Linked DNA regions of Mesorhizobium opportunistum WSM2075. Each later gene encodes a partner of the first gene's protein in a complex. Links are inferred from orthologs where the notes say so. Each region holds a gene or a part of one and is shown on either strand. Other genes may lie near its edges. The genes, in order: secA and secY.

Region 1 (3,572 bases):
GTCGAGCAACGGCCCCATGCGCAGCGCCAAGCGCTGCGGCAAGAACCGCCCGGCAGTCGTGGCCGCGGAAAAGCGCACCCCGAATTTTCTCCGTTTTCCGCCTCTTTTTCAGGGTTGGGTGTAGCGGAGACACATTAAGAAAACGTGGGCGGGGAGCTTCCTTCGCTCGTTCGTGAGGAGAAGGTGCCGGCAGGCGGATGGGCAGCGCCAGCTTTCGCAGAATCGGGCTGATGTGGGCAGGGTGAGGGAAATTATCCCCGGACGAAATGGCTTCACGGGGACTGCGTGTGGCGCTGCCCCTCATCCGCCCTTCGGGCACCTTCTCCCCGTGGAACGGGGAGAAGGAAAGCGCAGCCTTAGACAAACGCTCCATGACAATGCTTGTACTTCTTCCCCGAGCCGCAGGGGCAGGCTTCGTTGCGGCCGACCTTGCCCCAGGTGGCCTGGTTGTTCGGGTCACGGTCCTCGGGGGCGACGATGGCGTTTTGCTCCTGGCGCACCAGGAGGGCGGTCTCGCCGTCGCCGAAATCATTCTCGCCGGTGGTGCCGTCGATATGGCTGCCGAACATGTCGGGGGCTTCCGGAGGCGGTGCTTCGGCGGCCTGGCGGACCAGTTCGACGCGCATCAGCTGCGCGGTGACGGCCTGGCGCAGATTGCCCAGCATCGCCTGGAACAGCTCGAAGGCCTCGCTCTTGTACTCCTGCAGCGGATCGCGCTGGGCGTAGCCTCGGAAGCCGACGACGGAGCGAAGGTGGTCGAGGTTGACGATGTGCTCGCGCCACAGATGGTCGAGCGTCTGCAGCACGACCGAACGCTCGACATAGTTCATCACCTCCGGGCCGAAGCGTTCGGCGCGTTCCTTGGCGGCGGCCTCGGCGGCCTGGGTGATGCGCTCGCGGATGTCGTCCTCGGCGATGCCTTCTTCCTTGGCCCAGTCCTCGATCGGCAGGTCGAGATTGAGGAATTCGGCGACCTCTGCCTTCAGGCCGGCGACATCCCACTGCTCGGCATAGGCGTTTTCGGGGATGGCCTTGGCGACGATTTCGTCGATGACGCCTTCGCGCATCTCGGCGATGGTTTCGGAGAGGCCTTCGCCGTCCATCAATTCGATGCGCTGCTCGAACACGACCTTGCGCTGGTCGTTGGAGACGTCGTCATACTTCAACAAGTTCTTGCGGATGTCGAAGTTGCGCGCCTCGACCTTCTTCTGCGCCTTTTCCAGCGCCTTGTTGATCCAGGGATGGATGATCGCCTCGTCTTCCTTGAGGCCGAGCTTCTGCAGCATGCCATCCATGCGCTCGGAGCCGAAGATGCGCATCAGGTCGTCCTGCAGCGACAGGAAGAATTTCGAGCGGCCGGGGTCGCCCTGGCGGCCTGAGCGGCCACGAAGCTGGTTGTCGATGCGGCGCGATTCATGGCGTTCGGTGGCCAGCACGTAAAGGCCGCCGGCGGCCAGCGCCTTCTCCTTCAGCCGCTCGACATCGGCGTTGATCTCTTTTTCCCGCGCCTCGCGCTCGGGGCCTTCAGGCATGTCGCCCAGTTCCTCGGCGATGCGCATCTCGGCATTGCCACCGAGCTTGATGTCGGTGCCGCGGCCGGCCATGTTGGTGGCGATGGTGATGGCGCCGGGCTTGCCGGCCTGGGCAACGATGGCCGCCTCGCGCTCATGGTGGCGGGCGTTCAGCACCTCGAAGTCCTTGAAGCCTTCCTTGCGCAGGCGCTCGGCCAGCTGCTCGGACTTCTCGATCGAGGTCGTGCCGACCAGCGTCGGCTGGCCCTTGGCACTGGCCTCGCGGATCTCCTTGACGATCGCCTTGTACTTCTCCTCGACCGTCCGGTAGACCTCGTCGTCCTCGTCTATGCGGATGACCGGCAGGTTGGTCGGGATCTCGGTGACTTCGAGGCCGTAGATGTTGCCGAATTCCTCGGCCTCGGTCAGCGCCGTGCCGGTCATGCCGGAAAGCTTCTTGTAGAGGCGGAAGTAGTTCTGGAAGGTGACTGAGGCCAGCGTCTGGTTCTCCGGCTGGATCGCCACATGCTCCTTGGCTTCCAGCGCCTGGTGCAGGCCTTCCGAATAGCGGCGGCCGGGCATCATGCGGCCGGTGAACTCGTCGATGATGACGATCTCGCCGTTGCGCACGATGTAGTCCTTGTCACGCTGGAACAGGCGGTGCGCCTTCAGCGCGTTGTTGACGTGGTGGACGATGGCGACGTTCTCGACGTCGTAGAGCGACTCGCCCTTCAAAAGGTCGGCGTCGCGCAGCAGGTTCTCCAGCTTCTCGGTGCCTTCCTCGGTGAAGATCGAGGTCTTCTGCTTCTCGTCGATCTCATAATCCTGCGGCTGCAGCTGGATGATGAAGGTGTCGATGGTGTTGTACATTTCCGAACGGTCCTCGAGCGGACCGGAAATGATCAGCGGCGTGCGCGCCTCGTCGACCAGGATCGAATCGACTTCGTCGACGATCGCGTAATTGTGACCGCGCTGCACCATCTGGGCGCGCTCGTATTTCATGTTGTCGCGCAGATAGTCGAAGCCGAGTTCGTTGTTGGTGGCATAGGTGACGTCGGACGCGTAGGCGACGCGGCGCTCTTCGTCCGACAGGCCGTGGACGATGACGCCGACCGAGAGGCCGAGGAATTTGTAGACCCGGCCCATCCATTCGGAGTCACGGGTGGCGAGATAGTCGTTGACGGTAACGACATGGACGCCATTGCCGGCGAGTGCGTTGAGGTAGACCGGCAGCGTCGCGACCAGCGTCTTGCCCTCGCCGGTGCGCATCTCGGCGATGCCGCCATTGTGCAGCACCATGCCGCCGATCAGCTGGACGTCGAAAGGGCGCATGCCGAGCACGCGGCGCGCCGCTTCGCGGGCGGTGGCGAAGGCCGGGACCAGAAGGTCGTCAAGGCTGGCGCCATTGGCGATATCCTGGCGGAACTTTGCCGTGCGGCCGGCAAGCTCGGCGTCGGAAAGAGCCCGCATCTCGTTTTCCATGGCGTTGATCGCCTCGACGCGGGGCCGGGTCGATTTGACCCGACGGTCGTTGGAGGAACCGAAAACCTTACGGGCGAGACCGCCGAGACTGACCATCCAATGGTCCTTTCGATAGAATTCTCAATCTTGAGACAGGCGCCGGTCGGCCCCATCAAATCCGCGTGAACGCACCGCTTGAATGCGGGCAAACACAAAAAGCGCCCGGAAAACGGTTCTGGACGCCAAGTCGTTGGACAGATAAGAGGGGGCTCAACTGATGTCAACGCCGCGCTGGCCCTGCCGGTCGCGCCAAATTCCGCCACAATCTGGCTGATCTGGAAGCCGTCCCTCCTTACAATCCTCCACCGGAGTCATCCTTATGTCCTTGTTGTTCCGCCGTGCGTCGCTTGCCAGCCTTGGTCTGGCTTTCGGGCTGTCGGCTCTTAGCCTGTCGCCGCTGATGGCGCAGGAGACCGCTCCGGCTCCCGCGCCGGCCGATGCGGCAGCTCCAACACCCGCGGCGGCGCCGGTCGACCCGAATGCCGTGGTCGCCACCGTCAACGGCCAGCCTTTGACCGAAGCCGACCTCATGCTTGCCGA
Region 2 (3,293 bases), 3.0 Mb from region 1 along the record:
CGCGCCGTCTTCGAGACGCTCGGCATGCATGACGTGGTCGCCAAGTCGATGGGTTCGTCGAACCCCTACAACATGGTTCGCGCCACCTTCGACGCGCTGAAGAGCCAGATGCATCCCAAGGATGTGGCTGCCGCGCGCGGCATCAAGTATTCGACCCTTCAGGCCCGCCGCGGCACCGCCGTTGCGGCTGAAGAATAGTCGATCTGACCAGGGATTTTGACCATGGCCAAGAAAGCAACCAAGACCATCACCGTTGAGCAGATCGGTTCGCCGATCCGCCGCCCGAAGGAACAGCGCGCGACGCTGGTCGGCCTCGGCCTCAACAAGATGCACAAGCAGCGCACCCTGGAAGATACGCCTTCCGTGCGCGGCATGATCGCTGCCGTTCAGCATCTCGTCCGCGTCGTGGACGAGGGCTGAGCCAAAGCGCAGGAGAACCCAGATGAAACTCAACGATCTGCGTGACAAGGACGGCGCGACGCACTCCAAGAAGCGTCTCGGCCGTGGCATCGGTTCCGGCTCGGGCAAGACCGCCGGTCGCGGCGTCAAGGGCCAGAAGGCGCGCTCCGGCGTCGCCGTCAACGGCTTCGAGGGTGGCCAGATGCCGCTCTACCGGCGCCTGCCGAAGCGTGGCTTCAACAACATCTTCGCCAAGAGCTTCAACGTCGTCTCGCTGGCCCGCATCCAGGTGGCCATCGACGCCAAGAAGCTCGATGCCAAGGCAACCGTGACGGCTGAATCGCTGGTTGCCGCCGGCGTCATTCGTCGCGTCAAGGACGGTGTGCGCATCCTTTCGGACGGCGAGATCAAGGCGAAGCTCGCCTTCGACGTCGCCGGTGCCTCCAAGGCCGCGATCGAGAAGATCGAAAAGGCCGGCGGCTCGGTCAAGCTGCCGGAAAAGGCAGCCGCGGAGTAACGGCAATTTGAAGCGCGACCGGTAAGAATGGGATCCCGTTTTTGCCCACGGTCGCGCTTTGATCTGCTCAATTAAGCGGCCGCGTCAACGCGGCCGCTTGCATGTTTAGAGCCCGGAGCTTATCTCGTGAGCTTCGGTGAAACGCACCGCCTGACCTCACGGGCCATCAAGCGTTACCAAGCGGAGAATCAGGCATGGCTTCGGCTGCTGAACAATTAGCCTCGAATCTGAATTTCTCGGCCTTCGCCAAGGCGGAGGACCTGAAGAAACGCATCTGGTTCACCATCGGCGCGCTGCTCGTCTATCGCCTCGGTACCTACATTCCGCTTCCCGGCATCAATCCCGACGCCTTCGCCCAGGCCTTCTCTTCGCAGAGCAAGGGTGTGCTCGGCATGTTCAACATGTTCGCCGGCGGCGCCGTGCAGCGCATGGCGATCTTCGCGCTCGGCATCATGCCCTACATCTCCGCCTCCATCATCATGCAGCTGATGACCTCGGTCATCCCTTCGCTGGAAGCGCTGAAGAAGGAAGGCGAGCAGGGCCGCAAGGTCATCAACCAATACACGCGCTACGGCACCGTGCTGCTCGCGCTGGTTCAGGCCTATGGCATTTCGGTCGGCCTGGAGAACGGCAACGGCATCGTCAGCGATCCCGGCATGTTCTTCCGCATCTCGACCGTCGTCACCCTGGTCGGCGGCACCATGTTCCTGATGTGGCTCGGTGAGCAGATCACCGCGCGCGGCATCGGCAACGGCATTTCGCTGATCATCTTCTCGGGCATCGTCGCCGGCCTGCCGCATGCCATCTCCGGCACGCTGGAACTCGGCCGCACCGGCGCCCTGTCGACCGGCCTGATCCTGGCGATCATCGTGCTGGCCATCGTCGTCATCGCGCTGATCGTGTTCTTCGAGCGCGCCCAGCGGCGCCTGCTGATCCAATATCCGAAGCGCCAAGTCGGCAATCGCATGTTCCAGGGCGACACCTCGCACCTGCCGCTCAAGCTGAACACGTCGGGCGTCATCCCGCCGATCTTCGCCTCGTCGCTGCTGTTGCTGCCGGCGACCATCGCCGGCTTCTCGCAGACGACCAACATGCCGGCCTGGGCCAGCACCATCCTGGCCTCGCTCGGCCACGGCCAGCCGCTCTACATGGCGTTCTACGCGGCGATGATCGTGTTCTTCGCCTTCTTCTACACAGCGATTGTCTTCAACCCGAAGGACACCGCCGACCAGCTCAAGAAGCACTCGGGCTTCATCCCAGGCTATCGTCCGGGCGAGCGCACCGCCGATTACATCGATTACGTTCTCACCCGCATCACCGTCGTCGGCGCCATCTATCTGGTGCTGGTGTGCCTGCTGCCGGAGTTCCTGATCTCGGCGACTGGCGTACCATTCTACCTTGGTGGCACATCGCTTCTGATCGTGGTCAGTGTCACGCTCGATACGGTTGCGCAGATTCAGGGCCACCTGATCGCGCACCAGTATGAAGGCCTGATCAAGAAGTCGAAGCTGCGCGGGGGGAAGAAAGCCAGATGAGGTTGATTTTGCTTGGGCCGCCAGGAGCGGGCAAGGGGACACAAGCACAAAGACTGGTAGAGAAACACGGCATACCCCAGCTGTCGACGGGCGACATGCTGCGTGCCGCCGTTCAAGCCGGCACCGAAGTCGGCAAGCGTGCCAAGGCGGTGATGGATGCCGGTGAACTGGTGTCCGATGCCATCGTCAACGCCATTGTTGCCGAGCGGATCGACCAGGCCAACTGCGCCAAGGGCTTCATCCTCGACGGCTACCCGCGCACGCTGGTGCAGGCCGATGCGGTCGAGCAGATGCTTGCCGAGCGTGGCATCGGCCTCGACACGGTCATCGAACTGGTCGTCGACGACAGGGCCCTGGTCGGCCGCATCGTCAAGCGCGCCGAGGATGCCAAGGCAGCCGGCCAGCCGGTGCGCAAGGACGACAATCCCGCGGTGTTCGAAGAGCGCCTGCGCGAGTACTACAAGAAGACCGCTCCGCTGACCGGTTACTATTACGCCAAGGGCAGGCTCAAGACTGTCGACGGCATGGCCAGCATCGACGCGGTGACCGCCGAGATCGAGGCCGTGCTCGCGGCGGCCGCTCAAGGGGCGGAGTCGGTAAATTAACGATTGCGCTTGACGGGAGCGGTTCGCTGCGGTATGGCGGCCCGTCTTCCTATCAGGCATGGGCTTTGCTTGTCCGCAAGGGCAAGGCAGTCGCCTTGAACTGGAAACTCCCGCATGGGCCGGCCTCCACCGGACGCGGGGCAACTTTGACAGCGCCGGATCTGCCTTTTTGAGGGTTGGCCGGCCCACATGGAGAAGAGAAGAACATGGCTCGTATAGCCGGCGTCAACATTCCGA

What was found.
Region 2: the proteins of secA (region 1) and secY are in contact, whole or in part, in a crystal structure (PDB 3DIN), measured with the Thermotoga maritima proteins. The link is inferred for Mesorhizobium opportunistum WSM2075 from one-to-one orthologs. Residues at the interface, in WP_004082002.1 of Thermotoga maritima: Glu261, Ala262, Arg263, Lys300, Ala301, Arg302, Thr303, Ile304, Ile305, Leu323, Tyr324, Asp325, Pro326, Val329, Ser330, Tyr333, Ile336, Lys340, Phe345, Val349, Glu363, Phe364, Tyr374, Ser375, Gly376, Gly377, Glu393, Ile395, Thr482, Ser483; in WP_004081795.1 of Thermotoga maritima: Glu108, Gly109, Glu110, Glu111, Ala236, Glu237, Arg238, Arg239, Ile240, Thr241, Ile242, Gln243, Tyr244, Ala245, Arg246, Arg247, Val248, Thr249, Gly250, Arg251, Arg252, Val253, Tyr254, Gly256, Ala257, Ser258, Thr259, Tyr260, Leu261, Pro262.

What each region holds. Positions count from the first base shown.
Region 1 is NC_015675.1:1,692,882-1,696,453, forward strand. Bases 157-3,414 are described here. They hold secA (preprotein translocase subunit SecA), read right to left. Parts: upstream 3,090-3,414; coding sequence 357-3,089; downstream 157-356. Other genes in these bases: MESOP_RS08105 (peptidylprolyl isomerase), read left to right, coding at 3,352-3,414. Also shown: MESOP_RS08095 (lipopolysaccharide biosynthesis protein), read right to left, coding at 1-78; more of MESOP_RS08105, read left to right, coding at 3,415-3,572. UniProt on the Escherichia coli protein: Required for protein export, interacts with the SecYEG preprotein conducting channel.
Region 2 is NC_015675.1:4,733,023-4,736,315, reverse strand. Bases 302-3,280 are described here. They hold secY (preprotein translocase subunit SecY), read left to right. Parts: upstream 302-1,110; coding sequence 1,111-2,451; downstream 2,452-3,280. Other genes in these bases: rpsM (30S ribosomal protein S13), read left to right, coding at 3,263-3,280; MESOP_RS22750 (adenylate kinase), read left to right, coding at 2,448-3,056; rplO (50S ribosomal protein L15), read left to right, coding at 443-916; rpmD (50S ribosomal protein L30), read left to right, coding at 302-420. Also shown: rpsE (30S ribosomal protein S5), read left to right, coding at 1-198; more of rpmD, read left to right, coding at 223-301; more of rpsM, read left to right, coding at 3,281-3,293. UniProt on the Escherichia coli protein: The central subunit of the protein translocation channel SecYEG. Consists of two halves formed by TMs 1-5 and 6-10.